DNA from 4 places in the Micromonospora sp. DT44 genome. Region 4 is predicted to be linked to each of the others. Evidence: riboswitches for the same ligand, from Rfam matches in the RefSeq annotation. Region 4 holds a riboswitch; each other region holds the start of a gene.
What was found. Region 4 has a riboswitch for cyclic di-AMP ahead of ACLQ25_RS00865 (C39 family peptidase). Riboswitches for the same ligand answer to the same signal wherever they lie in the genome.
Positions count from the first base shown of each region.

Region 1: it holds a riboswitch for cyclic di-AMP, as region 4 does, so the genes downstream of both, ACLQ25_RS06255 (coiled-coil domain-containing protein) here and ACLQ25_RS00865 (C39 family peptidase) in region 4, are expected to answer to the same signal.
Region 2: it holds a riboswitch for cyclic di-AMP, as region 4 does, so the genes downstream of both, ACLQ25_RS20995 (coiled-coil domain-containing protein) here and ACLQ25_RS00865 (C39 family peptidase) in region 4, are expected to answer to the same signal.
Region 3: it holds a riboswitch for cyclic di-AMP, as region 4 does, so the genes downstream of both, ACLQ25_RS07455 (NlpC/P60 family protein) here and ACLQ25_RS00865 (C39 family peptidase) in region 4, are expected to answer to the same signal.

Region 1 is NZ_JBNCKS010000007.1:116,826-124,054, forward strand. Features, by position in the region: gene ACLQ25_RS06225 (heavy metal translocating P-type ATPase) at 1-1,012, opposite strand, end outside; gene ACLQ25_RS06230 (hypothetical protein) at 1,025-1,963, opposite strand; gene ACLQ25_RS06235 (heavy-metal-associated domain-containing protein) at 1,977-2,186, opposite strand; gene ACLQ25_RS06240 (metal-sensitive transcriptional regulator) at 2,282-2,578, shown strand; gene ACLQ25_RS06245 (heavy metal translocating P-type ATPase) at 2,582-4,621, opposite strand; partial or broken gene ACLQ25_RS06250 (YibE/F family protein) at 5,141-5,560, shown strand; cyclic di-AMP (ydaO/yuaA leader) riboswitch at 5,727-5,857, shown strand; gene ACLQ25_RS06255 (coiled-coil domain-containing protein) at 5,862-6,884, shown strand; gene ACLQ25_RS06260 (carbonic anhydrase) at 6,943-7,229, opposite strand, start outside.
Region 2 is NZ_JBNCKS010000036.1:50,427-57,655, reverse strand. Features, by position in the region: gene ACLQ25_RS21005 (HelD family protein) at 1-966, shown strand, start outside; gene ACLQ25_RS21000 (cation diffusion facilitator family transporter) at 1,075-1,992, shown strand; cyclic di-AMP (ydaO/yuaA leader) riboswitch at 2,105-2,236, shown strand; gene ACLQ25_RS20995 (coiled-coil domain-containing protein) at 2,242-3,318, shown strand; gene ACLQ25_RS20990 (hypothetical protein) at 3,412-3,915, shown strand; gene ACLQ25_RS20985 (SRPBCC family protein) at 3,946-4,398, opposite strand; gene ACLQ25_RS20980 (STAS domain-containing protein) at 4,672-5,034, opposite strand; gene ACLQ25_RS20975 (hypothetical protein) at 5,412-5,552, shown strand; gene ACLQ25_RS20970 (hypothetical protein) at 5,692-6,099, shown strand; gene ACLQ25_RS20965 (cellulose binding domain-containing protein) at 6,269-7,229, opposite strand, start outside.
Region 3 is NZ_JBNCKS010000009.1:55,121-62,349, forward strand. Features, by position in the region: gene ACLQ25_RS07420 (hypothetical protein) at 1-288, shown strand, start outside; gene ACLQ25_RS07425 (hypothetical protein) at 396-707, shown strand; gene ACLQ25_RS07430 (phosphotransferase family protein) at 721-1,545, shown strand; tRNA gene ACLQ25_RS07435 (tRNA-Gly) at 1,601-1,674, opposite strand; gene ACLQ25_RS07440 (zinc metalloprotease) at 1,878-2,864, shown strand; gene ACLQ25_RS07445 (pyridoxamine 5'-phosphate oxidase family protein) at 2,934-3,482, opposite strand; gene dcd (dCTP deaminase) at 3,560-4,138, shown strand; gene ACLQ25_RS07455 (NlpC/P60 family protein) at 4,200-5,240, opposite strand; cyclic di-AMP (ydaO/yuaA leader) riboswitch at 5,253-5,388, opposite strand; gene ACLQ25_RS07460 (N-acetylmuramoyl-L-alanine amidase) at 5,624-7,229, shown strand, end outside.
Region 4 is NZ_JBNCKS010000001.1:189,404-196,632, reverse strand. Features, by position in the region: gene ACLQ25_RS00880 (D-ribitol-5-phosphate cytidylyltransferase) at 1-1,341, shown strand, start outside; gene ACLQ25_RS00875 (CDP-glycerol glycerophosphotransferase family protein) at 1,384-3,054, shown strand; gene ACLQ25_RS00870 (alpha/beta fold hydrolase) at 3,059-3,805, opposite strand; gene ACLQ25_RS00865 (C39 family peptidase) at 3,940-4,788, opposite strand; cyclic di-AMP (ydaO/yuaA leader) riboswitch at 5,020-5,160, opposite strand; gene ACLQ25_RS00860 (hypothetical protein) at 5,446-6,216, opposite strand; gene ACLQ25_RS00855 (hypothetical protein) at 6,394-6,927, opposite strand; gene ACLQ25_RS00850 (acyltransferase family protein) at 7,060-7,229, opposite strand, start outside.

The DNA.
Region 1 (7,229 bases), on a different contig from region 4:
GGTCGGCCATCCGGGCGAGCTGCGTGTCCGCGCCGACCCGGGTGGCGGTGACGATCAGCCGGCCGTCCGCGTTGATCGTCGCGCCGACCACGGCGTCGCCCGGGCCGACCTCGACCGGCACCGACTCTCCGGTCAGCATGCTCGCGTCCACGGCGGACGTACCCTCGTCGACGACACCGTCAGTGGCGATCTTTTCGCCGGGGCGGACCACGAACCGGTCACCGACGGCGAGCCGGTCCACCGGGACCAGGGTCTCGACCCCGTCCCGCAGCACCGCCACCTCCTTCGCGCCGAGGTCGAGAAGGGCGCGCAGGGCCGCGCCGGCGGTCCGCTTGGACCGGGCCTCGAAGTAACGACCGGCCAGGATGAACACGGTGACCCCGGCGGCGGCCTCCAGGTAGATGTTGCCGGCGCCGTCGCCGCGGGTGATGGCGAAACGGAACGGGTGCGTCATCCCGGGCATGCCGGCGTCACCGAGGAAGAGCGCCCAGAGCGACCACCCGAACGCGGCGAGCGTGCCGAGCGAGACCAGCGTGTCCATGGTGGCCGCGCCGTGCCGCAGGTTGGTCCAGGCCGCGCGGTGGAACGGCAGCCCACCCCAGACGACCACCGGTGCGGCCAGCGTCAGCGAGAGCCACTGCCAGTAGTCAAACTGCCAGGGCGGCACCATGGCCAGCAGGACCACCGGCACGCTCAGGACCGCCGAGACCCACAGCCGGGTACGCGGACCGCGCAGCGGGTCCTGCGCCGGCGGCTCGGCGGTCGGCGGCGTCGGCAGGGCCGCCGTGTAGCCGGTCTTCTGGACGGTCTCGATCAGGTCGTCCGGGGTGACGTCGTCGGCGTACCGGACGGTCGCCTTCTCGGTGGCGTAGTTGACGGTGGCGCTCACCCCGTCCATCCGGTTGAGCTTCTTCTCGACCCGCGCGGCGCACGCGGCGCAGGTCATCCCCCCGATCGCCAGTTCGATCCGGTTCGGCGCCTCGGGCAGCGGTCTGCTGCTGGTGGTGGTCATCGTCCAGTCCCGTCAGTCGTGCCCGTGCCCGGCGGTGCCGTGGTCGGCCCCGCCGGTCGGTGTCGGCTCGCCCGTCGCGGCCGGGGCAGCGCCCGCCACGATGGTGAACTCGGCGGTGTGGACCCGCCCACCGTGCTGAAAGTCGAGGTAGAGCCGGTAGGCGCCGGCCGAGGGCACCTCGGCGTGGAAGGTGACGGCGGGGCCGGGCGGGGTGTGTCCGTCGCCGGGCGTCCCGTCCGGGTGCACGTGCAGGTACGCCAGATCGCCCCGACGCAGCGCCACCAGGTGCCCGTACGCACCCAGGTAGGGCTCCAGGTCGGTGACCGGTTGCCCGGCACGGCTCACCGTCAGGGTGAGCGCCGAGGTCCGGCCCGGCTGCGGCGTGCCGGCCAGGGTGACGGTGTAACCGTCGACCGTGGTGCTGGCCGCCGGGGCGGGCAGCGTCCGCTCGGTCAGCTCGCCGGGGACGGTCACGTCCACGCCGAGGGTCAACGGCTCGCCCCCGGTCGGGGTGAAGTCGGCGAACGCCCGCCACTGCCCGGCGCCGGCCAGCGGGGTGGCGACCCGCCAGGTGCCGTCCGGGGCGAGATCGGGGTGGACGTGCCGGAAGCCGGACAGGTCCCGGCGGGCGACGATCAGGTGCATCCGTTTGTCGTGCGCCACGTCGTACCTGGTGACCGGCCGACCGTCCGGCCCGTCGATCCGGAAGGCGAACTGGCCGGCGGGCGCGCTGAGGTGTTGGAGCGTGTAGCCCCGGTCGGAGACGAGCAACCCGCCGGGAACGAGGTCGGCCACCTCGCCGCTCGCGGTGGGGCCCGAGGTGTGGGCGACGTCCGGCCGACTCTGCGCGACCGGGTCGGCCGGGTCGACCACCCGACCGACCCCGTACGCCGCGCCGAAGACCGCCGCGAGACCGAGGGCGAACGCGCCCAGCCTGGTCAGGGTGGTCATCGCGGACCTCCGCTCACGCCTCGACGAGGTCGTAGCCGGCCTCGTCGACAGCGGCCCGGACGGCCTCGTTGTCCACGGGCTGCTCGCTGCTGACGGTGACCTGGCCGGTGGCGAGGTCGACCCGCACGTCGCGTACGCCCTCGATCGCGCCCACCTCGGCGCTGACCGCACTGACGCAGTGCCCGCAGGTCATGCCCTGCACCTGGTACGTCGTGTCGACCATCGGACGTCTCCTCTCGTAGTACCGGTACCCGGTGGGGGTATGACGGCAGGAACGGACATTACCATACCCCCCAGGGGTACGCTATCCTCGTCGCCATGACCGCACCCACACCGATCCGCGGGTACACCGCCAGCAAGGACCAATTGCTCGCGCGCCTACGCCGGGTGGAGGGGCAGGTCCGGGGCATCGAGAAGATGGTCGACGAGGACCGCTACTGCATCGACGTGCTCACCCAGATCTCCGCGATCCAGGCCGCGCTCGACAAGGTGGCCCTCGGCCTGCTCGACGGGCACGCCCGGCACTGCATGCACGAGGGGGCAGCCGAGGGCCGGGCCGACGAGATGGCCACCGAGATGATGGCCGCCGTCGGCCGACTCATGAAGCGCGGCTGAACGTCACGTCCGCTCCGGGTCGAGCCGGACCCGGCGCAGCAACTGCGCGTTGAGCGCCACCACGATGGTGGACGCGGACATCAGCACGGCCGCCACCGCCGGGCTCAGCGCCACCCCGGCACCGGCGAGCACCCCCGCCGCCAGTGGCAGCGCCACCACGTTGTAGCTCGCGGCCCAGGCCAGGTTCTGCCGCATCTTGCGGTACGACGCCCGGGAGAGCCGGATCACGGCCCCGACGCCGCGCGGGTCGGACGACGCCAGCACGACCCCGGCGGACTCGATCGCGACGTCGGTGCCCGCCCCGATCGCGATGCCCACGTCAGCGCGGGCCAGCGCCGGCGCGTCGTTCACCCCGTCACCGACCATCGCCACGGTCAGCCCGCGCCGCTGGAGTTCCGCCACCCGGCTGTCCTTGTCGGCCGGCAGCACCTCGGCGAAGACCTCGTCCACCCCGGCCCGGAAGCCGAGATCGGCGGCGACCGACTCGGCCACCGACCGCGCGTCCCCGGTGATCATGGCGATGGTGCGGACGCCATCCGCCCGCAGCTCGGCGATGGCCTTTCGGGCCTCCGGCCGCACCGCGTCGGTGAGCGCGAACGCCCCGAGCACCGTGTCCGGCAACCGCAGGAGATACAGCACCACGGCACCGCGTGACGACCAGCGGCCGGTCGCCTGCCGTACCTCGTCCGGCAGTGGTCCACCCCGCTCGCGCAGCAGGGTCGGCCCGCCCACGGCGTACTCCGTACCGTCGACGGTGGCCCGCACCCCGCGGCCCGGAAGCGAGCGGAAGCCGTCCGCACGGGCCGGCCCACCCGTCCCGGCCGCCGCCACGATCGCCCGGGCCAGCGGATGTTCGCTGTCGGACTCGACGCCGGCGGCGATCCGCAACGCCTCGTCGCGGTCCACGCCGGGGGCCGTCACCAGGTCGGTGACCTCGTGCTCGCCCCGGGTCAGCGTGCCGGTCTTGTCGAACAGCACCGCGTCGACGGTCCGCATGCGCTCCAACGCGAGCCGGTCCTTGACCAGGATCCCGCTTCGCGCCGCCAGCGCCGTGGAGAGCGCGACGACGAGCGGGATGGCCAGGCCGAGCGCGTGCGGGCAGGCGATCACCAGCACGGTGACGGTACGCACCACCGCCTCATCGGGCTTACCCAGCGCGGTCCAGACCACCAGGGTGAGCACGGCGGTACCGGTGGCCACGTAGAACAGCGCGGCGGCGAACCGGTCGGCGAGCAGTTGAGCCTGCCCGCCCGAGCGCTGCGCCTGCGCGACCATGCGCTGGATGCCCGCGAGCGCCGTCTCGTCGCCCAGCGCCTCGACACGGACCCGGATCGCCGAATCGGTGGCGACCGTGCCGGCCACCACCCGATCGCCCGCCGACCGGGCGACCGGGCGCGACTCACCCGTGATCATCGATTCGTCCAACTCCGCGTCGCCGTCGACGACCCGGCCGTCGGCCGGCACCCGACCCCCGGGCCGGACCAGCACCACGTCGTCGACCCGCAGCCCGTCGACCGGCACGCGCTCGACCCGCCCGTCCGCCGCCACCCGCTCGGCCTCGTCGGGCAGCAGCGCCGCCAGTGCCGCGAGCGCCCCACGGGCCTGCCCGATGGCCTTCATCTCCTGCCAGTGCCCGAGCAGCATGATGGTGACCAGCGCGGCCAGCTCCCACCAGAAGTCCAGGTCGAAGGCACCCAGGCTGGTCGCCAGCGACGCGGTGTACGCCACGGTGATCGCCATCGCGACCAGCAGCATCATGCCCGGCGCGCGGTCCCGGATCTCCCGTACCGCGCCGACCAGGAACGGCCAGCCACCCCAGAGGAACACCACCGAACCGAGCACCGGCCCCACCCAGGAGCGCCCTGGCACGTCCAGCCGGAGCCCGAGCCGGTCCACCACCAGGTCACTGGTCAGCACCACCGGCACGGTGAGCACCAGACAGACCCAGAACCGGCGACGGAACATGGCCGGGTCGTGCCCGGCGTGCTTGTCGTGCCCGGCGCGCTTGTCGTGCTGTCGGTGCTCGGCGGGTGGCTCAGGCATGACCCCACCATCCCGCCCCGGCCGGGGCGGTGTCGGCGGTTCGACTCCCCCGACACGTCCGCACATCCTGCGTCACCCCGGGGCGCTGGTTAGCATCGTCCGGCGATGACCCACCGGATCCCGCCGCCGAGACGGGCGACGGCGCTGCAACAGCGCGGCCCCGTACGGCGCCGACCGGGTCACTTCATCACTCTCCGTGATTGCCAGGTCGTCAGGCGGCGAACCGACGCGCTCGCGCCCACGTTCGTCCGGCGGAACTGAACCGCACAGGCCGCCGGCACGTACCCCGCACCGGATCGTTGGGAGTCTCTCGCATTGGGTTCCGACCACAGCCATTCCGCTCGTCCCGCCCCGCCCCGCCCCGGGTACGACGGATCCTCGTCGCGACGGTGGTACCGCTCTTCGTGGCCACCGTCGTCGCCGCCGTGGTGCTGTGGCCACGGGACGGCGCACCGAAGAGCGGCGGTGGCGCGGATCTTCCGCGCCACCACGGCACGGTGACCCGGATGGTGACCGAACCGCGTCGGCCGGGCCCACATCGCCTCCACCGTCAACACCATCGTCCTGGCGTACGCGGGCGCGTCGCTGCCGCTGCTGCTTCTGCTCACCGCCGACTCGCGCCCCATCGGGCAGATTCTGACCAGCGAGCTCCTCGCACAGGAGATCGTCCGCAGCGCGGTCGCCACGCTCGGCCTGATCGCCGCCGTACCCCTCACCACCGGGCTGGCCGCAGTGGTGACCGCAGCCGGGTCGACAGCCACGCCCGGTGCGGACGCCGTGCCACCGCGCCCCCGCGCGGACCGCGCGGAGGCGCTCGCCGCTCTCAGTTCCCCGCCGGCGGATCGGGCCGACCGGCCCGATCCACAGCGGAACACACCCCCATCCACCGCCACCACCGGGTGGCCAGAGCCGAACAGGAGCACGGATACGGCATGGTGACACTCCTCAGCGTGACCGGATCGGGCACCCGCCCTGAGAACCGCGTCACTGGTCACTCAACGCCATGGCGAAATGACGCTTTTAGTCGGCATCAGGACGTAGCTGAGGCGGTGGACTCTCGGGTAACCTCGCTGCCGGTCACCGACGAAGGCGCGCAGCGGCGCCTGCGGTGCCACCGCCCAATCGCCAACCGGCGAGCCGGGGACCCAGGTACCTGGGGTGAATCCGCGACAGCGGTAGGGGCCACTTCCGCCCCGAACCCGTCAGCTAACCCGGTCGGCGGTCGACGGAAGGGAAGATTGTGACGGCACCCCTACGCCGCTGGTTGACGCCCGTGGTGGCCGTGTTCGCTGCGCTGACCGTGCTCGCCGGCCCTCTCCCGGCCCACGCCGCCCCGACGACCCCCACACCGTCCGGGCACGAGGAGGACGGCGACGAGCCCAAGCTGCTCACCGACGTCATCGAGCAGACCAACCGGGACTACGTGGCGGCCAAGTCCAAACTGGACAGGTCCAAGAAGCGGCAGCTCGAACTGGCGGCCGAGGTCGAGCGGGCGAAGGCCGACCTGGCCGCGCTGGCCCCGCAGGTCGCGCAGATCGCCGCCCAGTCGTACCGGACCGGACGGGTCGGCGCGATCGCGATGCTGCTGGAGGCCGACGCACCGGACTCGTTCGTCCAGCGGGCCGCGGCGCTCGACGAGATGAACATGGTCAACGAGAAGAAGCTCGCCGAGGTCAACACGGTGAAGTCCCGCGCCGAGGAGGCCAAGCTGGCCCTCGACGCCGAGGTACGGGAGCAGCAGAAGCAGACCGCGCTGATGGCGAAGGACAAGCGCGACGCGGACAAGGCGCTCGCGCTGGTCGGCGGCGAGGGCTTCACCGGCGGCCTGGTGGACGCCACCTCCCCGGTCGCCCGGATCGGCCCGGGTCGCACCGCCGACGGCGACTGGAAGGCGCAGTCGTGCAGCGAGAAGGACCCGACCACCTCCGGCTGCGTCACGCCGCGCACGCTGCACGCGTACAAGGAGGTCAAGCGGGCCGGGTTCAACCGGTTCGTGGGCTGCCACCGCAACGGTGGACCGTACGAGCACCCGAAGGGTCGCGCCTGTGACTGGTCGTTGCAGAAGAGCGGCTTCAGCCCGTGGCACAACAACGACACCCGGATGTACGGCAACAACGTGGCCGCGTTCCTCATCCGCAACGCCGACCGGCTCGGCATCTACTACGTGATCTGGAACCGGCAGATCTGGTTCCCGGCGACCGGCTGGAAGTCGTACAGCGGGCCGTCGAACCACACTGACCACGTACACATGTCGCTGCTCTGATCCGACGCTCAGCAGTGCGAGGGCCGTCCCGCCGTCCGGCGGGGCGGCCCTCGGCGCGTCAGGCGGCGGTTGTCGCGGCCGGGTCGTCCGAGGGCTCGTCGCCCGTCGGGGCTCCGTCCGGTACGGGGGTCACGGGTCGCACCGCCCCGGCGGCGAGCCGGTACGACATCCCGACCACCGCGCACCGCCCCCGCGCCACCTCGTCGGCCAGCACGGGCGACTGCCCGAGCAGCGTCTCGACGGTCTGCGCGATGTGGATGTCGACGATGCCGTCGATGTCGTGCACGCCCTCGGCCGTGGCTCGTCGCAGGCTGGGCAGCACCGCGTCGACCACCGCTGGGAGAT
Region 2 (7,229 bases), on a different contig from region 4:
CTCAAGGCCTGGTGGCCACGCCTGCACCCCCGGCACGTGCTCGGCTGGCTGGCTCGACCGGAACGGCTGCGCCGGTACGCCGGCGGGATCCTTTCCGGCGCGGAGATCCGGCTGCTCGGCACGGCGTACCAGAGTCTGGACACTGCGGGCCTGACCATCGCGGACGTGGCGCTGCTCGACGAGCTGGACGCGCTGCTCGGCAAGCCGGTGAAACCGGCGCGGGCCCGACGCGACCCGTTCCAGCTCGCGGGCGGCGTCCGTGAGCTGAGCACCGCCGCCGACCGGCAGCGGGCCGCCCGCGCGGCGGCCCGGGAGCGGCCGGAGGACTACCGGGAGTACGCGCACGTGGTTGTCGACGAGGCGCAGGACGTCTCGCCGATGCAGTGGCGGATGATCGGTCGGCGTGGGCGGTTGGCCTCGTGGACGGTGGTGGGCGACCCGGCGCAGACCGCCTGGACCGGTGACCCCGAGGAGCTGACCCGCTCCCGCGACCAGGCGCTGGGCCGACGCAAACGGCACGAGTTCACGCTCACCACCAACTACCGCAACTCGGCGGAGATCTTCGCGGTGGCGGCGGCGGAGATCCGCCGGCTCTACCCGGACCTGCCCCTGCCGAGGGCCGTCCGCTCCACCGGCGTCGACCCGGTCGAGCTGGTGGTGCCGCCCGCCGGGCTCCAGGCCGCGGCCGTGCAGGCGGCCACCGGCCTGCTGGGCGAGGTCGACGGCACGGTCGGGGTGATCACGCCGGTCACCCGCCGCGACGAGGTCGCCGGCTGGCTCGACGCGCTCGGCTCGACGCGCTTGCAGGTGGTGACCAGCCTGGAGGCCAAGGGCATGGAGTACGACGGGGTCGTGCTGGTCGCCCCCAGCGAGATCCGGGCCGATCCGGGCTCCGGCGTACGCACGCTCTACGTGGCGCTCTCCCGCGCCACTCAGCGGCTCACCACCGTCGACCCGACCGGCTGACCGTCGCGTTGGCATCGCCCGTAGGCCGGCCCTCGCCTTACACTTGCACACATAGCGATGTGAGCATATATTTGACCGCGTCCCGGGCGGCGTCGGAGGGTGGGTTTCGTGGGAGCAGGACATGACCACCACCACGGCTCGGTCGCCAACGCCGCCCACCAGCATCGGGGACGGCTCTGGGCGGCCTTCGGACTGCTCGCTGCCCTGATGGTGGTCGAGGCGGTGACCGCCTTCCACACCGGCTCACTGGCCCTGCTCTCCGACGCCGGGCACATGTTCACCGACGTGCTCGGCATCGGGATGGCGCTCGCCGCGATCACCGCTACGCGGCGGGCCACCGGCGACCCGCAACGCACCTTCGGGCTCTACCGCCTCGAAGTGCTCGCCGCGCTGGCCAACGCCGTCCTGCTCTCCGGCGTGGCGATCTACGTGGTGATCGAGGCGATCGGCCGGTTCGGCGACCCACACCGGGTGCTCAGTGGTCCGATGCTCACGGTGGCCATCCTCGGCCTGCTCGCGAACGTGGTCGCCTTCGGGCTGCTGCGCGCCGGCGCCCGGGAGAGCATCAACCTCCAGGGTGCCTACCTGGAGGTGCTCGGCGACCTGCTCGGCTCGCTCGGCGTGATCGGCGCCGCGCTGCTCATCGCCGTCACCGACTGGTGGTGGGCCGATCCGCTGGTCGCGGTAGCGATCGGCGTGTTCATCCTGCCGCGCACCTGGCGGCTGGGGCGGGCCGCCGTACGCATCCTCGTGCAGGCCGCCCCGGAACACCTCCAGGTCACCGCCGTGCACGACCGACTGGCCGCGGTGCCCGGCGTGGTCGAGGTGCACGACCTGCACGTCTGGACGCTCACCTCGGGCATGGAGGTGGCCTCCGCGCACCTGACCATGGCGCCCGGCGCGGAGGTCGGCGCGGTGCTCACCGCGGCGCGTACCGCCCTGCGGGACGACTTCCGCATCGAGCACGCCACGCTGCAGACCGAGCCCGGTGCCGCCCCGGGCGCCTGCGGTTCCGTCGAGTGGTGACCGTCATCCTTCGTGAAGGTGCAGGCACCTTCCGTAACATCGGCTGCACAGACCCCACCAGCACCGGTAGGCTCTGTCCCGGCCACCACCCGGCGGCGCCTCCCGGCGCCGGTGGCGGCCGTCGCCTAATCGCCCGACAGGGCGAACCGGGGAACCATGTTCCTGGGGTGCATCCGCGTCAGCGGTAGGGATCTTCCGTCCCGAACCCGTCAGCTAACCCGGTCGGCGGCTGACGGAAGGACATGCGTAGTGGCACCAGCACGACCACCCGCCGCCCGGCTTGCGGCACTGATCGTCATGATGGTCACCCTCGGCGTCGCGCTTCCAGTCGGCGCCGCCACCGCCGCTGCACCCGGCGGCCTGCGGGCCGCCGCCGCGCCCGACGGCGACGAGGAGGGCGGCACCCCGGCGCTACGGGCCCAGCTCGAGGCGGCCAGCAAGGGCTACCTGGACGCGAAGCGCGCGCTGGACACCTCCATCCAGCGGCAACAGCAGCTCGCGGTCAAACTGAAGGACACCGAGGCCGAGATGACCGTACGCAACGGCAAGGTCGGCGAGATCGCCGGCGTCGCGTACCGCACCGGCCGGCTCAGCACCGTCTCGGCCCTGCTCAACAGCAACACCCCCGAGGGCTTCATGGACCGGGCGGCCGCCCTCGACGCGGTGGCCGCGAACGAGGACCGGGTGCTGCGCGACCTGCACGCGATCCGGGACGAGGCGAACCGCACCCGCGTCGCCCTCGACGGCGAGATCCGGGAGCAGCGTAAGCAGGTCGAGGTGATGGCCAAGCGCAAGGAGCAGGCCGAGCGGGCCCTGACCGTCGCCAACGACAAGGCACGCGCCAGCGCCGACACCGACACCGACACCGGCTCCAACCGTGGCACCTCCACCGCCAACGCCCAGCCCGCACCGCGCAACTCCGACGGCTCCTGGCCGTCCGAGTCGTGCAGCATCAACGACCCCACCCCGGCCAGCGGCTGCATCACCCCCCGCACCCTGCACGCGCTCAACCAGGCCAAGGCCGCCGGCTTCACCCGGTACGTCTCCTGTCACCGCAACGGCGGCTCGGGCGAGCACCCCAAGGGCCGGGCCTGTGACTTCGCCGCGCAGAAGGGTGGCTTCGGCGGGATCGCCAGCGGCGGCGACAAGACGTACGGCAACAACCTGGCCGCGTACTTCATCCGCAACTCGGATCGGCTCGCGGTGCTCTACGTGATCTGGTTCAAGCAGATCTGGCTGCCCAGCAGCGGCTGGAAGTCGTACAGCGGGGGGAACGGCGACCCCTCCAGCGACCACACCAACCACGTGCACCTGTCGGTGTACTGACCACCGACGCCGTCCGGGGTACGTCAGCGGGCGTACCCCGGACGTCGTCGCTGGTCGGACGACCACGCGGGGTCGGACCGGGAGCATTCGGGTATGCCGCGAATCGCGCCCCGCACCCGCAAGGCCCTGCTCACCCTGCACCTGGTCACGTCTCTCGGCTGGCTCGGGGCCGACCTGGTGCTGCTCACGCTCGGCATCGCGGCACAGCGCGGCGCCGACCCGGCGGTGGTCTACCCGGTCGCCGGGCTCGTCGGCACCGTGCTCTTCGCGCCGCTGAGCGTGCTCGTGTGGCTCGTCGGTGTCGCCAGCGCGCTGCTCACCCCCTGGGGCCTGCTGCGTTACCGCTGGGTGGTGATCAAGCTCGTGATCACCACGGTGATGGTCGGGCTGGTGCTGTTCCTGCTCACCCCGAACCTGCGGCACGCCGGCGCGCTGGGCGCCGCGCTACCGGCGCGGGATCGCGCCGACCTGGTGATCGCGCCCGCGGTGTCGACCAGTCTCATGATCATCGCGACGGTGCTGTCGACGTACAAGCCCTGGGGACGCCGACCCAGCCAACCCCGCCGCAGCGCGGCGGTCGGCGCGACGCGCGCCTGATCGCGCAGCCACCCTCGACGGCTTATGGGCTCAGGGCGCGGGGTTGTCGAGGACCGCGCCGAGGCGCGCGGCCAGGGCGAGGTGGGCGGCGCGGGCCTGATTGAAGGCGTACCGGAACAGGGGTGTCGGCGCGCGCAGGGTGATGTCGACGTCGATGCGGACCAGATCGTCCGGCTCGGCGCGCAGCCGGGTGTGGTTGCGAACCGTGGTGGCGGGCCACTGACGGGCCACAGTGACGATCTCGTCGGGCTCGCTGACCAGCATGTCCGCGTGGTACGTGGTGCGAAAGCGCAGCGGGCCGGCGACCAGCCTGTCGTTGATCGTGTAGCTGGCGCGGGCGCCCGGGCGGGGCGGCACCTCGCGGACCCGCACGATCAGGGGATGCAGTTCACCCTGACGGGTCAGGTCGCTTAACAGCGCCGCCGCCTCGGCGACTGAGCAGCGGGCCTGGACGGAGTAGCTGAAGGTATCGCTGCTGAGCACACCGTCTCCCGACGTCGCTGGTCGCACGATCGTCCCGTACGCCGCGCGGGGTGGCAACGGCCGGACGGACACCCTGCGTTGTCCCGGCATTCGCGCAGCGTTCCCACCACGGTCGGCTGATGGGAAATCACCGGTTGTGACGAAGAGGGACACGCCGCCGTGGACGCCGACGGCCGGGTACGCGTCAGTCACGGCGATCTGGGCGGTCAGCGAGGTGACCGACGTGGCCCTGACCGGTCTGGACGAGCAGGCCTGACGGTGGCAGCCCGCGCCTCAGGCGCCGGGAAGCACCTCGGGGGTGGCGGCCCCGGCGAAGTAGGGCTCCGGCGCGCCGAAGAGACCGAGCAGGCCGGTCACCCAGAGCTGACGGTGCACGAACCGGCTCGGCTCGGTGACGGCCAGCTTGACGCCACTGACCTCGGCGGTCTGGAAGCCGGCGACCATGGCGCTGATGCCCACGGAGTCGATGAAGGTGACCAGCCTCATGTTCAGCTCGATGCGGAGCGGGCGGCTCTTGGCCAGCACCTCCGCAATGGCCTCACGCACCTCGTACGCTGTGTCGACGTCGATCTCACCCCGCGGGGCGATCTCGACGACACCACCGGACAGGACCGACTTCACGATCGACAGGCTCACGCGAGCACCTCCACCCGCCCGTCCCCCGGGCGCCTCATCAGTACGCGGGCCGCGACCGAGAGTATTCCTCCAACGGCCTCGGTCGCCACCCCTCGGGATGAGCAATTCACGGATCCGAGCGGACAAAGTCGCCCATATCCCCACTTTTCGGCATCTGATCATTCAATACTTTTCGTTATCTGATCAGTCGACGCTCGGTCGGAACCGACGCGTCGCCGGACCAGGGTAGCGGTCGCGGTCCGGCAAGCCCGACATCCGTCCCGTCCCGTACACCCGCCCCGCGTGGGACCGGCGTGTCGCGGTCGGACCCGCCAGCGTGGTTGCCGACGCTTCCTAGCATCGGCCCGGGACACCCACCGTGACGGAGAGGACCTTCGATGATCAAGCGACTGGCCGGGTTGGCCGGCGTCGGTCTACTACTCGCCCTCGTACTGGCCTGCGGTTTCGGCGGCGGAGACGACGACGACGACGATGACGACGACTTCGCCCGCGGTGTGGCCGCGGTGGCGGTGCGCTGACCCCGGCGGGTGCGCCACGCGGGGCCGGGTTTGCGCGCGACCGGCCCGGGGCACTGCGCAGTCAGCGAACCGTGTCGCGCTGGACGGACGCCGAGGTCCGAAGTGGCCGGCGGCTTCGGCACCTGAGGAGGTAACCACGATGTTCGGAACCAACCTGCTGGACCGGCGCAGTAAGCCGGAGCGGATCGCGGACCAGGCGTGGGAGCAGTTGCTCTCCGCCGTCAGCTCCGCGGGCGACAGCGTCCGGGACACCGCGCGGTCGGCCCGTCGCAGCAGCGGCGACCTCGCCGACGGCGCCGGTGACCTGGTGGGCTCGGCGGCGGAGGAGGCACGGCGTCGCGCGTCGCGCGCCTTCGACGCGCTCGCCGGACGCCAGCCGGCGCTGCCGTGGACGCTGCTGATCGGCGCCGCGCTGGTCGGCGCGGCGGTCGGCTGGGCCGTCGGCTCCGCCGCTCGCGCCGCCGGCAGTCGGGACGATCGCGCGGTGGACGACGTCGAGTTCGTCGACGTCGACCGCCCCAACTCCCCCGTCGGCCTGGACGACTAGCCACCGGTACACCGAGCGGGCCCCGTCGACATCGCGTCGGCGGGGCCCGCTCGCGTACCGGTGGCGGTGCTGGGCGGAATTACGCCCGGTCCGCCGGGGTGCCGGACCCCTCAGGCAGCCCCGGCGGACCGGTGTTCTCGGGTGGCCCGGACGACGCCGGGCCACCGGGTCAGCGACTCGTGCAGCTCACCGAGGTGGGCGGCGAGTTGGTGCCGGTCCAGGAACCGAGGAAGCCGATCGTGGTGCTGGTCCCGGGGGCGAGCGCGCCGTTCCAGCCGCTGTCCACGACCGAGACGACCGCCCCGGTCTGGGTGTGGGTGCCGCCCCAGAGCTGGCTGACGCGCTGGCCGTTGGGGAAGGTCCAGCCGAGCGTCCAGCCCGCGATGGGCCTGGTGCCGGGGTTGCTGACCACAATCTCGGCCTGGAATCCGCCGGTCCACGAGCCGGTCACCCGGTAGGTCGCCGCGCACCCACCGACCGGAGGCGGCGTGGTCGGAGGCGGCGTCGTCGGAGGCGGCGTCGTCGGAGGCGGCGTCGTCGGAGGCGGCGTCGTCGGAGGCGGCGTGGTGGGAGGCGGCGTGGTGGGAGGTGGCGTCGTCGGCGTGCCGCCGGTGCGATCGGCCACCAGGATGCCGCGACCGTTGGTGCCCAGGTAGACACGCCCGTAGACCCGGGGGTCGCCGGTCAGCGCCTCGGTCGGGTTGCCGTACTGGTGACGGTCGTCGTTGATGCGTACCCACGTCGTGCCGCCGTCGTCGGAGCGGTGTACGCCGGGCTGGCCGTCCACCGTGCCGTAGAGGAAGACGGCGGGGTTGGTCCGCCCCGGCGCGGCCTTGCCGAAGCCGACGTTGCCGGAGGCGCTGACGCCGCCCAGCTTGGTGAAGCTGGCCCCGGAGTCGGTGGACCGCCAGAGCCCGCCCGGACCGGCCAGCCACAGCTCGCCCGCCTTGCCGGGCAACGCCTTGAAGCGCACGTCGGAGGTGGGCAGGCCGGTCGCCGCCGTCGCGGTGAAGCTCGCGCCACCGTTGGTGCTCAGGTAGAGCCGGCCGCCGCTGAATCCGTAGAACCGGTTGGGGTCGACCCGGTCGGATTCGATCGTTGCATTCGCCGGGATGCCCGTGGACGGCGCC
Region 3 (7,229 bases), on a different contig from region 4:
ATCGCGACGCAGGTGCAGGTAGCACCGATCAACAGCATCGGCGTATACCTGTACGACGCCGACGGCAACGTGGTGTCGCAGTCGTTCGGTGGCACGAGCGAGGCCGTCGACGGCACCGTGACGAGCTGGCTGTACCTGCCCTGGCAGGGCCTGGCACCGGGCGAGTACACGGTGGGCTTCACGTTGAGCGATGCCGCACGGGAGAGCAGCGCATGGAACATGCCGGACCGCTCGGACAGCCACACCCTGCCGGGTGGGCCGGTGGTACTCACCATCACTGAGGGCTGAGCACGAACGAGGCCCCAGCCAAGGAACTCTCCTTGGCTGGGGCCTTCGTGCTGAAGCGGGGTGACGGGAATCGCGGTCGCAGCAAACGAAAGGCGCACGCTGACAACGTGACGAACGAGGACTTCGGAATGCCCCTGCCGGACGGGTCGATCGGTCGCGTCGTGCCGACACTCCCGGTCGACGCGGTGTGGCACTCGGTGTTGCAGCACACCGTGCCGTATGACGCCGCGTGCGAGCAGGTCGCCGGAGGCTTCGTGCACCACATCCCCATCCTGACCGAGGGGATGATGGACGGGACCGCCGTGACCTTCACGCTCGCGGCGCTGCACCGGACCGGTTACCGCGTCGACATGGAATTCTGGTACGGCGAGGCCGAATCCTGCTGCCCGCCCAACCCGCCGCAGCCCGGCGGCAAGTGACCAAGGGGTAGCCATGCGCCGCGAATGGGCCGCCCTGCCCGGGGCAGTCGTGAAGGAGATTGCCGAGCGCGTCGGCGGAATCATCGACGTAAGCCCGGCTCCGACCGGCAACCACGCCGAGATAGCGTCGACCGTCGTCGGCACGTCCCGCACGGTCTTCGTCAAGGCCGCCTCGACCGGGCTGAGTGTCCAAACGCTGCGCTACGAGCTGACCGCAACCAGGGCGGTCGACTGGTTCCCGCCGGCCGTCCTGTGGCACTTCGAGCGTGATGGCTGGTTGGTGGTGGGGGCCGAGTTGCTTGACGGCCCTCACCCCGACCTGTCTCCCGGAAGTCCAGATCTGGACCTGCTCCGGGTGACCCTGAAAGCACTCCAGGGCACGCCGGCCCCGCGCGGGACCTGGTTCACCCCGGCCGGGCGACTCGGATTCGCGCTACCCGATATGCAGGGCCGTACGCTCGTTCACTCCGACATCAACCCGACCAACCTCATCCTCACTCCGGCAGGGATACGCGTCGTTGACTGGGCGTGGACGACCGAGGCAGCTGCATGGGTTGAGCTGGCTCTACTCGTGCAGTGGCTGATAGGTAGTGGTCACAGCCCGGCGCAGGCCGAGGAGTGGCTGGCGCAGTTTCCCGCCTGGACCGCGGTCGGCGGCGATGCGCTCGACGCCTTCGCCGCGATGAACGCCGCGAAGTGGAACGTCAAGGCCGAGCAGAGGCCAGATGGATGGGTGCACGACCTCGCGGCGTGGACCGGCGAGTGGGCGAAGCACCGGAGCTCCCAGGCCAGCAAGTTGCAACTTATGCCAAACGGCTGCACGACAACCCAGCCTTGATCATGGAACGTCGAAGGCCCTGGCTGGACTGTCGTCCTGGCCAGGGCCTCGATCGTGGAGCGGGTGACGGGAATCGAACCCGCACTGTCAGCTTGGGAAGCTGATGTTCTGCCATTGAACTACACCCGCGGGCGGCACCACTGTACCCGAGTCGTCGCAGCCATGCACCCAGCCACCCCCACACGCCGACCGCCCCCGCTCACCTCCGAAGAAGTTTCCAGACGGCAACATATGGTCGTTCTCAAATGCGTCGATGAGTTGTAACGTCTGCCACACGTTCCCAGCCACGGCGTGACACACCCCCTGCCGCGCCGCCAGAAAGAGGTGGGCCCATGGGACTCCGTCCCAACCTGCTGACCCGGCGTGTCGCCGGTGTCGCGTCGACAACTCTCGCGCTGCTGCTCAGCACCGCTGCGGTGGGCGTCGTTCCGGCCGCTTCGGCCTTCTCCGCCGCACCTGGCGGCGCCTGCGCGGAGCCGGCCGACAGCCACGCCAACGCCCGGGCGAAGCCCGGCGCGGGAGCTCTGCACGAGCCCAACGAGCTGACCGCCAAGCAGGTCCGTGAGCGGGACGCCGACCTCGCGGCGGCGCTGCGCGAGCGGGCCAACTACCGGGCCGGCGCCGGCGCCACGACGCTGGCAGCCACGGTCACCATCCCGGTGGTGGTGCACGTGATCCAGGAGGACAGCACCCGGGCCGGCGGCAACATCCCCGACTCGATGATCACTTCGCAGATCAGCGTGCTCAACCAGGCCTACGCGGGCGGGACCGGCGGCGCGGCCACCGCCTTCGCCTTCCGCCTCGACAAAATCAACCGGGTGACGAACCCGTCGTGGTACCCGATCGTCGACGGCTCGTCGGCGGAGCGGTCGATGAAGTCGTCGCTGCGGGTCGGCGGCAAGAACACGCTCAACATCTACCTCGGTGAGTTGAGCGACGACCTGTTGGGCTGGGCGACCTTCCCACAGCGCAGGCTCAACAGCATGGATGGCGTGGTCGCGCTGAGCGAGTCGCTGCCGGGTGGCACCGCCACCAACTACAACCAAGGCGACACCGGCACCCACGAGGTGGGCCACTGGCTGAACCTCTACCACACCTTCCAGGGTGGTTGCGGCGGCTCGGGTGACGGGGTCAGCGACACCCCGGCCGAGGCGTCGCCCGCGTACGAGTGCCCGACCGGTCGGAACACCTGCTCGGCGACCGGCCTGGACCCGATCACCAACTTCATGGACTACACCTACGACTCGTGCATGTACCAGTTCACCGCTGGTCAGGCGAGCCGCATGCTGACCGCGTGGAACGCGTACCGCGCGGCCTAACTCCTCGCGTACACCAGGTGCCGGCTCCGTCACGACGGAGCCGGCACCGGCGTTTTTCGATGGCCGTGGTCAGGCGGCCGTGCACTGGACGTCGCGGCTGCGACGGGTCGGGCGCGTCTGCGGTACGGGGGAAGCCGCGGCCGCCGCGGGCGGGGTCTGCGGATCGAGCCAGACCTGCACGGCCGGACGCCCCACGGCGATGCCCAGGCCGTGCTGGTCGCGACGGGTCAGCATCGCCACGTCGACGGTGAACTCGAACAGCCGCCAGTCGGCCCGCGGCTCGGCCCGGGCGCTCTGCGCCAGCCGGGCCACCCGGACCGGGTCGGTGACCGGCCAGGCGTGACCCGCCACGTACGCCTCGTCGTCGCTCTCCTCCGGAGGGAACGAGTGCAGTGCGTATCGGCCGTCCCGTTCGAGGTCCCGGCGCTTCGGCGAGTCGATGATGAAGCAGAACAGACCCTCGTCGGTGATGACCGGGGAGACCGGATGGACCCGGGGCCCACCGTCGGCACGGACCGTGGCCAGATAGCCGAAGCCCGGCCCGTACTGCTGCAGGAGAACGCGGATGCCGTCGGCGAGGCGGGGCTCGTCGGCGGCGAAATCGGACCAGGAAGCCATGCGGGCATTCTATCGAACAAATGTACGAGGAGCGACCTCGACACGCTGGTCACCGCCCACCTCGCTATGGTGGTCCGATGCTGCTCTCCGACCGTGACCTGGTCTCCGAGATCAAGGCCGGCACGCTGGGCCTGGAGCCGTTCGAGCCCACCCTGGTCCAACCCTCCAGCATCGACGTACGACTCGACCGGCTGTTCCGGGTCTTCAACAACCATCTCTACACCCACATCGATCCGGCCATGCAGCAGGACGACCTGACCTCGGTGGTCGAGGTGCCCGACGGCGAGCCGTTCGTGCTGCACCCGGGAGAGTTCGTGCTCGCCTCGACTCTGGAGGTGATCTCGCTCGGCGACCAGCTCGCCGGCCGACTGGAGGGGAAGAGCTCGCTGGGCCGCCTCGGCCTGCTCACGCACTCCACCGCCGGGTTCATCGACCCGGGCTTCTCCGGGCACGTCACGCTGGAGCTGTCCAACGTGGCGAACCTACCGATCACCCTCTGGCCGGGCATGAAGATCGGTCAACTCTGCATCTTCCGGCTCTCGTCGCCCGCCGAGCACCCGTACGGCTCGGTGGTCTACGGGTCGCGTTACCAGGGTCAGCGGGGGCCGACGCCGAGTCGTTCCTGGCAGAACTGGCGCGCCTGGCCGACGCGTTAGGAGACGACGCAGGGCCCGCCGCGAGCGGATCGCGACGGGCCCTGACTGCGTCCCGCGTCGGTCAGCCGGGGCGACCGTAGCTGTGGACGGGCCCGTCGTCGACCTTCTTCATCTTGACGGGCACACCGGCTTGGGAGGCGTGCACCACCCAGCCGTTGCCGACGTACATGCCGACGTGGTGGATGTCGCTGTAGTAGAAGACCAGGTCACCGGGGCGCAGGTCGCCCTTGCTGACGTTCTTGGTGACCCGGCTCTGCGCGGCGGCGTTGTGCGGCAGCGACACACCGGCCTTCGCCCAGGCGGCCAGCATCAGCCCGGAGCAGTCGTACGACTCCGGACCCTCGGCGCCCCACACGTACGGCTTGCCGATCTGCGCGCAGGCGAACTTGACCGCGATGCCGGCACCGCCACCCGGGTAGCTGGCCGGGCAGGGCGCGGGGCGCAGCGAACCGCCGCCGCCGCTGCCGTACACCTTGAGGCGCAGCTTCTGTAGCCGGTCGATCTCCTCGTTGATCTGCTTCTTCTTCGCCGCCAACTGGGCCTCGGTGCGGGTCAGCTGGACCACCATCTCGTCCAGCGGCGCCTTCTGCCGGGCCAGCTCGTTGCGCAGGTCGGCGACCTGGCGGACGTCCTCCTGCTGGTTGTGGGCGAAGCGGTCGAGCATTTCGAGCTGACCGACCATCTCGCTGGGCGACCGGCTGCCGAGCATCGTGTTGACGGTCGACAGGTTCTCACCCATGTACGCGCGCACGGCCAGCGCGCTGACCTTGTTCATCGCGGCGTCGACCTGGCGCTCCAGCGGCCCGATGCGGGCGGCGAGCGCGTCGGCCTGCTTGCGCTTGAGGGCCAGGTCGGACTGGGTGGCGTTGTGCCGCTCGATGATCGGTTCGAGCTTGTTCCAGTCCTCGTCGATCTGGCGTTCGATCTCGGCGACGGACGGGTCGGCGTGGGCCACCGTGGCGCTGCCCGTCAGGACGACGGCGACGCCGACCAGGGCGGCGAGTGCGGTGGTGAAGCGGGACCAGCGTGGACGCGGCACGGTCGACGTCGGGTCGGCCGGAGCCGACCGTCCGAACGACGGCCGCGGGGCTTGGAGGGCCACCGGGTTCCGTACTCCTTCTTCCTGACCGCCTACCGGGTTAGCTGACGGGTTCGGGCGGGAAGTGGGCGCCCTACCGCAGGAACTGCGGATTCACCCCGAGGAACCTGGGTCCCCGGCTCGCTCGCGAGCGACTCGGCGGTGTCGGTCCGTTACCGCCCGGGGTGGGCAGACCTGCTACCGGGCCGACGAAAGACCAGAGTAGAGACGGCCGTTACCGATCCGCAACCCGTGCGGCCGTGACACTCCGTACCGATTGCAGCGGGCCATCGGGCGGATGTGAAGATTTCCTTCCGTACGTTTCGAAACATGGAAAGGTATTGACGCGGACTCCCGGGCAGGACGAAGGTGACGGCACCGACACCAGTTGACATGTAGGGAGTTCGATGAAACGTCCGACCCTGCTCGCCGTCGCGCTCGTCACCGCCACGGCGGCCGTACCGCTGCCCGCCGGCCCGGCCACCGCGGCCCCCGCCGCCGACCGCCAGCAGCAGTACGCCGCCGCGGCGACCGAGTACGGCGTACCCATCGACGTACTGCTCGGCGTCTCCTACCTGGAGTCCCGCTGGGACAGCAACGCCGGCACGCCGAGCACCAGCGGCGGCTACGGCCCGATGCACCTGACCGACGCCCGGCAGGTGGCCGCCCTACCGCGGAGCGGTCATCACGACGCCCCGGGCGAGGATCCGCGCGGCGACGAGTCCCGTCGTGCTCTCGCACCGGCGCCCGCCACCGGGAACGCGCCGCCGAGCGCAGCACTGCAGACCGTGGACGCCGCCGCCGCGCTCACCGGCGCCACCGCCGAGGCGCTGCGCACCGACCCGACGACGAACCTCCGGGGTGGGGCGGCGCTGCTGGCCGCGTACCAACGGGAGGTCGGCGCCCCGGTCGGAGTCGGCACCGACCCGGCCACCTGGTACGGCGCGGTGGCCCGCTATGCCGGCGCGGACAGCGCCGATGCCGCGGCGGCCTTCGCCGACGAGGTCTTCACCACGATCGGCGCCGGCGAGACGCGGGTGACCGACGACGGCCAGCGGGTCACGCTGCCGGCCCGGGCGGTACGACCCGAGCGGTCCTGGCTGGACCGACTGGGACTGCGGCGACTCGCCCGCCCGGACGGGTTGGAGTGCCCGAGCACGGTGTCCTGCGAGTGGATCCCGGCACCCTACGCGGCGTTCGGCGACGGCGACTACGGCAACCACGACCTGTCCGACCGGCCCGACCGGCAGAAGATCGAGTACATCGTCATCCACGACACCGAGGCGAGTTGGGCGACCACCCTGCAACTCGTCCAGGACCCGACCTACGTGAGCTGGCACTACTCGCTGCGCTCGGTGGACGGGCACATCGCCCAGCACGTCAAGACCAGGGACGTCGCCTGGCACGCCGGCAACTGGTACGTCAACGCCAAGTCGATCGGGCTCGAACACGAGGGCTTCGCCGCGCAGGGCACCTGGTACACGGAGGCGATGTACCGGACGTCCGCGAAGCTCGTTCGGCACCTCGCGCTGCGGTTGGGCATCCCGCTGGACCGTCAGCACATCATCGGCCACGACAACGTGCCCGGCACGACCGCGTCGACCGTCCGTGGAATGCACTGGGACCCGGGGCCCTACTGGGACTGGACGCACTACTTCGACCTGCTGCACGCCCCACGGCTGGACACCGGCACCCCGGCCACCGGGCTGGTCCGGATCGACCCCGACTACGCGACCAACCAGCCGGCGTTCACCGGATGCGTCACCCCGGGGACGCCGTGCGCGCCACGCGGCTCCTCGTCGGTGGTGCTACGCACCGCGCCGGCCCCGGACGCGCCGCTGGTCAACGACATCGCGCTGCGCCCCGACGGCACCCCGAACACGATGGACGTGTCGGACCACAGGGCCCGCGCGTCCGCCGGCCAGACGTACGCCCTGGCCGGTCGACAGGGTGACTGGACGGCCATCTGGTACCTCGGGCAGCGGGCGTGGTTCCACAACCCGGCGTCCGCGC
Region 4 (7,229 bases):
ACCCTGGCGGTCTTCGAGGCCGCTCCGGAGATCGACGAGATCATCGTGCTGATGGCGACCGGTCACGTCGACGACGCCCGGCAGATCGTCGAGAAGGCCGGCCTGCGCAAGGTCACCCAGGTGATCGAGGGCGGCGACACCCGCAACGCGACCACCCGGATCGCACTGGACGCGGTCGGCCCGGCCGACTGCAACATCCTCTTCCACGACGCCGTCCGCCCGCTGCTCAGCGGCCGAATCGTGCGCGAGTGCGTCAACGCGCTGTGGACGTACGACGCCGTCGACGTGGCCATCCCGTCGGCGGACACGATCATCCAGGTGGACGAGAACGACTGCATCACCGACATTCCGGTGCGCTCCCGGCTGCGCCGGGGACAGACCCCGCAGGCGTTCCGCTCCCCCACGATCCGTGCGGCGTACCGGATCGCCGAGGACGACCCCGACTTCGCCGCCACCGACGACTGCGGCGTGGTGCTGCGGTACCTGCCGGGCACGCCGATCAAGGTGATCGACGGCTCGGACGAGAACATCAAGGTCACCCACCCGGTCGACGTGCACCTGGCGGACAAGCTCTTCCAGCTCGCGGCGGCGCAGGCGCCCCGGCTGACCGACCACCGCAGCTACACCGAGGAGCTGACGGGCCGCACGATCGTGGTGTTCGGCGGCAGCTACGGGATCGGCCACGAGCTGACCGAGCTGGCGCGGCGCTTCGGCGCGCAGGTCTTCCCGTTCAGCCGCTCCACCACGGGCACCCACGTCGAGCGCGCCGAGGACGTCGAGGCCGCGCTGACGACCGCCTTCGAGGCCACCGGCCGGATCGACCATGTGGTGGTCACCGCCGGGATCCTGGAGCGGGGCGCCCTGGCCGAGATGGACGAGGAGACGATGGACCGGGTGTTGCAGGTCAACTTCGTCGGTCCGGTGACCATCGCCCGGCAGGCCCTTCCGTACCTGCAGCAGACCAAGGGTCAGCTGCTGCTCTACACCTCCAGCTCGTACACCCGGGGTCGGGCCCGCTACGCCCTCTACTCGTCCACCAAGGCCGCCCTGGTCAACCTGACCCAGGCGCTCGCCGACGAGTGGGCCGACGTCGGCGTACGGGTCAACTGCATCAACCCGGAGCGGACGGCCACTCCCATGCGTACGCGGGCCTTCGGCGAGGAGCCGGAGAACACCCTGCTGGCCGCGGAGGCCGTCGCCCAGTCCTCGCTCGACGTGTTGATCTCCGACCTGACCGGTCAGGTCATCGACGTACGCCGGGCGCCGGGAGACGGCCCGTCCGTGCCGACGCAGGCCGGCCCGGACCGGTCCGAGACGCCGGCCGCGGCGTCCGCGAACTGACGCCGACGGCACCGCGACACCGAGGGCGGCGATCGGAGCAACATGCGTGGTGACCTGGTTCGCAAGGTGGCCGCCCGGTGCCTGAGCACCGGGCTCGCCGTGCTGGCCTTCGTCGTGCTGGCCCTCACCGGCAGCACCAGGTGGGGCCTCGCGCTGGCCGTCGCCGCGCTGGTGGCGGCGGCCGCCGAGCAGCGGATCCGACCGGCCGCCGACCTGGTGGCCGAGACCGCCCTGATCGCCGCGGCGGTCCTGGTCGGCTACTCCCGACGGCTCGACGACGGCTTCGACCCCGCGCTAGCCGCGACGGCGCTGGTCCTGCTGGGGCTGGTGCTGCTGGTGGGGCCGTTGCGTACCGCGGGCAACCTGGAGATCCGGGCGGCCAACCTGCCGGTACGCGCCTGGACCCCGCTGATCGCTGACCGACTCGGCGTCGCCCTGCTGGGCCTGCTCGCGGTGGTGGCCATCGCCGCCGCGTTGACCCTGCCGGCCGTCGTGGCGCTCGCCGCCAGCCTGCTGGTGGCCGCCGCCGCCGGGGCGGTCGCGCTGGACCTGGCCAAGCGACGGTTCCGTCCGGCCGCCGGCGGTGGGCAGGTCGCCCGCGCGCTACGCCGGCACGAGCCGGAGTTCCTGCTCTACTTCTCCGCGCCGCCCGGCTCCGAGTACCAGGTCACCATGTGGCTGCCGTACCTCGAACGGATCGGCCGGCCCTTCCTGGTGCTGGTCCGTGAGCCGGAGTTCGTCGCGCCGATCGCGGCGGCCACCGACGCGCCGGTGGTCTACTGCCCCACGCTGCGCGCGATGGACGAGGCGCTGGTGCCGAGCCTGCGGGTGGCCTTCTACGTCAACCACGGGGCGAAGAACAGCCACTGCATCCGGTTCACCCAGCTCACCCACGTCCAACTGCACCACGGCGACAGCGACAAGGCGCCCAGCGCCAACCCGGTCTCGGGCATCTTCGACCGGATCTTCGTGGCCGGGCCGGCGGCGATCGACCGGTACGCCCGCGCCGGGGTGCAGATCCCGGCGGAGAAGTTCGTCGTGGTGGGCCGTCCCCAGGTCGAGTCGATCGAGGTACGCCAGGAGCCGACGCGGGGCCTCGCGCACCCGATGGTGCTCTACACCCCGACCTGGACCGGGCACCACGCCGACGCCGACTACTGCTCGCTGCCCGTGGCCGAGGAGTTGCTGCGGCGGCTGCTGGGGCGTGGCGCGACGGTGATCCTGCGGGCCCATCCGTACACGACGCAGAACCCCGCGTCGGCACGCCAGTTGGGCCGGCTCACCGAACTGCTGGCCGTCGACCGCGCCCGCACCGGCCGGCAGCACGTGTTCGGCGCGGCCGCCCGGGAGCTGAGCCTGACCGATTGCGTCAACCGCTCGGACGCGCTGCTCTCCGACGTCTCCGGGGTGATCTCCGACTACCTCTACTCGGGCAAGCCGTACGCCGTCACGGACATGGGTGACGAGGGCGACCGGTTCACCGAACGCTTTCCACTGGCCGGCTCGGGCTACGTGCTGCGGCGCGACATGTCCAACGTGGACGCCGTACTCACGGCCCTGCTGGACACCGACCCGCTGGCCGATGCCCGCTGGGTCACCCGCCGCCGCTACCTGGGCGACTTCCCGGCCGAGTCGTACGCCGAGGGTTTCCTGACCGCCGCCCGCCGCGAGCTGACGTCGGCCCGGGAACTGCCCGCGCCCGCAGCCGCCTGACCGATCAGCGGTACGGGTCCAGCAACGCCAGCACGGCCGCCGGATCCTCCAGGTGCGCGTTGTGCCCGAGACCGGGCAGCGTGGCGACCGGTACGCCGTACTCCTTGAGCTGCGCGTCCGTGACCATCGGGTCGTGCTCCCCGCGGGCCAGCACCACCGGCACGTCGGTCGCCGCGAGCAGCGCGGCCAGGTCGGGCGCACCGACGGCGAACGCGGCGTTGTCCATCGCGAGCCGCCACCGGCCGTCGACCTGACGCAGACCGGCGTCGACCATCGGGTGGTCCGGGAGGACCAGACCGGTGAGGCCGGCGACCCGCAGATAGCGGCGGGCGGCCTCGGTGCGGCTGGTGAACCAGCCCACCGGGCGGGCGGCGAGGTCCGCGGCGCGGGCCAGCTCGGCGGGCGCCCAGACGGCCTTGATGCCCAAGCCCACCACCGCGTCCACCGGCAGACCGGCGGCGCGGGCCGCCAGCGCCAGGCCGACCACGCCACCGAGCGAGTGCCCGAGCACGACGATGCGGTCGTCGGAGGCCAGGCCCTGCGTGACCCGCTGGGCGAAACCCTCGAAGGAGTACGACGACAGCGGCGCCGACCAACCGTGACCGGCGAGATCGGGCGCCAGCCACCGGCCGGGCCAGTGGTGCTCCAGAAGTGGCGCCCAGGGCAGCCACACGTCACCCGTCGCCCCCATGCCGTGCAGCAGCAACAGGATCGGCTCACGGCCGGCTTGACCACCCGATTCATCCACCACGGCCGCAGTCTCCCACGGTTCGCGGCCCGGTACGAGAGCCCTTCACCGGCGTCGCGCCCCGACACGGGAACGCCGCGAGCGCCGGCCCCTCGTGGGAGACGGCGCCCGCGGCGTCGTGGGGTGTCGCGCGTTGGTCAGGCGGAGTAACCCCGGGTGGCGATCCAGTTCGCCAGGTCGATCGTGGTGATCCAGTAGGCCGGGTCGGCGGCGTTCGCCGAGTCGGCGATCCGCACGGTACGGCCGTTGTCCTTGTAGCCGACGACGGCGATGTAGTGCCCACCGCCGTAGGAGTGATAGCCGCCCTCGGTGTCGATGGCGTCACCCGCGACGTTTGCCACCACGCCCCGACCATCGGTGATGGCCTTGACCACGTCGGCCTGAAGGCGGTCCATCTGGGCCGGGCTGGGCGTGCCCGCGAACATGCGGGTGCGGTACGGGGAGCCCTTCACCTCGGCGTTGAGCACCCGGGTGGTGTCCTCGGCCGAGTTGGTGCCCATCTCGGTGGTGCCCAGTTCGGCGCCGAGCTCCTCCTGGGTGCGGTCGATGCCGCTGGCGCTGAGCGCGTTGCGGGTGGCCGCGGGGCCGCAGTTGTAGTAGGTGTTCTGCGCCTCGTAGGCGTAGTCGAGCACCTTCGTCGCGGGCGGCTTCGGCGGCGTCGGCTTCCGGGTGACGTCCGGGTTGCTCGTGGCCTTCGCGGCGGGGGACGCGGCGCTGGTGGCCGGGGCGGCGGTGCTCGGCGCGACGCTCGCCGACGGGGCCGCGGACCGGAGTTCGCCACGGGAGGCGACGGTGTCACTGCGCATCTCGGCGACCGTGGTCGGGGTGCGCGGGCCGTCCGGGGCGTCGTCGGCGCCGGCGACCAGGGCGCCGGCGGTGGTGGCGATCGCGAGGGCCGCGGCGGAGGCGGCGACGATCTGGTACGGACGCTCGGTCGCGAGGCGACGGAGCTGGCGCTTCAGGGTGTGCTTCACGGGGTCCTCCACGGTTCGGGGGTGAGCGGCACACCGGGCTCGACCGGTATCCGGGCAGGCGCCAGCGCGCGGGCAGGGGCCCGCGGGTGGTGGACCGCTCAGGGGTACGCCCGGCGCGGCCGGGCGGGAAGTGCGGTGACCCGGGGGGTCAGCTCACCGTCACGAGGCGGATGAGCGGGGACACCGCGACGCCGTGGAGGCGGGGGAACAGTGCAAGGGTCGAGGGGTGCTGCACGAGGATGGAACTCCTTCCGTCACCGCCTACCGGGTTAGCTGACGGATTCGGGCGGGAAGATCGCCCTACCGCGGGCCGTGGCTCGCGGATTCACCCCGGACTTACTGTGGGTCCCCGGTTCGTTGATCACGATTGAGCGGGTCGGCGCGGCGTCGCCTCCTGCGATCGGTAACCGCACCGGACGGGACGACAGTACTGGCCGGTGCGCACTCTGCCAAGCCGCGCCCACCTGCATAAACATCGATTGGCCCAGCAATTTCTGCGCGTTTTGCCGCTGACGTGACTCGATGGGACAACCGGTTCCGGCGGCACCTGCGGGCGACAACCGGACAGGTGGCCGGCAACGCCGCCACAATCGCGGGCACAATGGCCGCCGATGATGCCGACCGCCCGATTTCCGCTGCCGGTGACCCGCCTCACATAACAGATCGGGCTCAACCGGCCCGGGCCGGACGCCAGCGTGCCACGAGGTCCGTACGCGACGGCCGCGTCGCGGTGCGCCGGGAGAACGCCGGGCTCGGCCGCGACCGGACCGCCGCCGCGTACGCCTCCTCGGCGAGGACGCGCGCCGACTCGGCGGCCACCTCGGCGTCCCGCCAGGACGACCGCTCCCGCTCGACGGCCGTCCGGTGCTCGGCCAGCCTCGCGTCACGGATCGCCCGGATGAGCAGCGTCTCCTGCTCGACCGGGTGCCGGCGGGGGTCCCAGCCGCGGCGATGCCCGAAGACGTCGCCGAGCTGAGCCATGGTCAACTCCCCCCGCCAGTGCGCCGCCATGGCGGCACGGTGCAGGTACCGCTCCCGGGCCGCGTACTCGGCGGGGGTGTGCGGGGTACGCGGTGTCGGCAACGCCCCGGCACCGGCGACCCGACGGGCGGCCGTGTCCGCCTCGTCGTACGCCGTCCAGGCCCGCTGCGCCTCGTCCTGAGCGACCAGCCAGTCAGCGCGCCGCCGCCGGGCGGTCCGCGCGGCCCGGGCGGCGGCCACGGCCACCTCCTCGGCGTACCGGCGCAGGTCGGCCATCTCGGCGACGGCCATCTCGCGGGCGGTGGGTGTCGGCGGCGTGGGGTCGGCCGCTGGCGAGTCCCGCTCCGGGCGGGCCACCAGGACGGCGAGGATCGTCAGCGCCAGCAGGAACAGGGCCGACCAGATGGCGGCGGCCTGGGGCACCTCGGTCAGGAACTGGTAGAAGACGACGGTTTCCATGATCGACACCTCGGCGTGAGGACGTAAGCGATGGGATGCCGCACGGGCGGGTGCGGGCGGTGTGTCGTCAGGTGTGGTGACGGGGCGCTCGGCCCGGCGGCGCCGCCGATGGTGGAGATCCCGGCGCGCCATACTCCGGCGCTCGCGGGACGGCGTGCCGCCCCGGTGACTGACCCGCTAGGCCGGCGGGGCGCGGGGGGCCCGACTGGCCGAGCCTGCGGCTCGGAGGGGCTGCTCCGATCCCGTGGGCGCCGAGGTCACGCCCGCCATTGGGCGGGGCAGCGCGTCCGAACCACCGTGCAGGGCGGGCTGCGGGTCGACCGACCGCGCGGAGGCGTCAGCGCCAACCTCTGCGGCTCGTTCCTCGCCGGCCCGGTCGGGGACGGCCCGGTCGAAGGCGGCCCGGTCGAAGGCGGCCCGGTCGAAGGCGGCCCGGTCGAAGGCGGCCCGGTCGAAGGCGGCCCGGTCGGAGGCGGCGCGGTCGGAGGCGGCGCGGTCGGTGAGGACCGTGGAGAGGGCCGCGGTCGACGGTCCGAGCGGCTCCGCGAGGGCGAGCGACCCGATGGTGGGCGGCGCGGCCGCAGCGGTCGATGCCGGCAGCAGCGCCGGGGCCGCGCCCAGGGCGAGCGACAGCACGGCGAGGCTGGTCAGGACCCGTGCCGCCCAGCGCGCCACCCACCACAGGGGACAGGTGAGCGCGACCGGGAGCACGTCCTCACGCTACCGTCGGGACCGCCCGGACGCATCGGCGACGGGCGTGTCGGTCTGCGCCGCGCCGACCCCCCTCCGACCAGCGTGGACACGGTGGCGTGAGCCGGCTCCGGTGGGTGCAACCGCGGCCGTCTACAACCGGGATCGAGCGCGATCCGGCGCGGGCGCGCGGGCGGATTCGCCGGGCACCTCCGCGTCACCACCTGCGGTCTCCGGGGTGCGCTGGTGGGGAACGAGCGGCGGGCGGCCCGGGCGACGTGGCGCGAGCCGGCGCATCATCGGTGTCTCCACCCAGCGGTGCA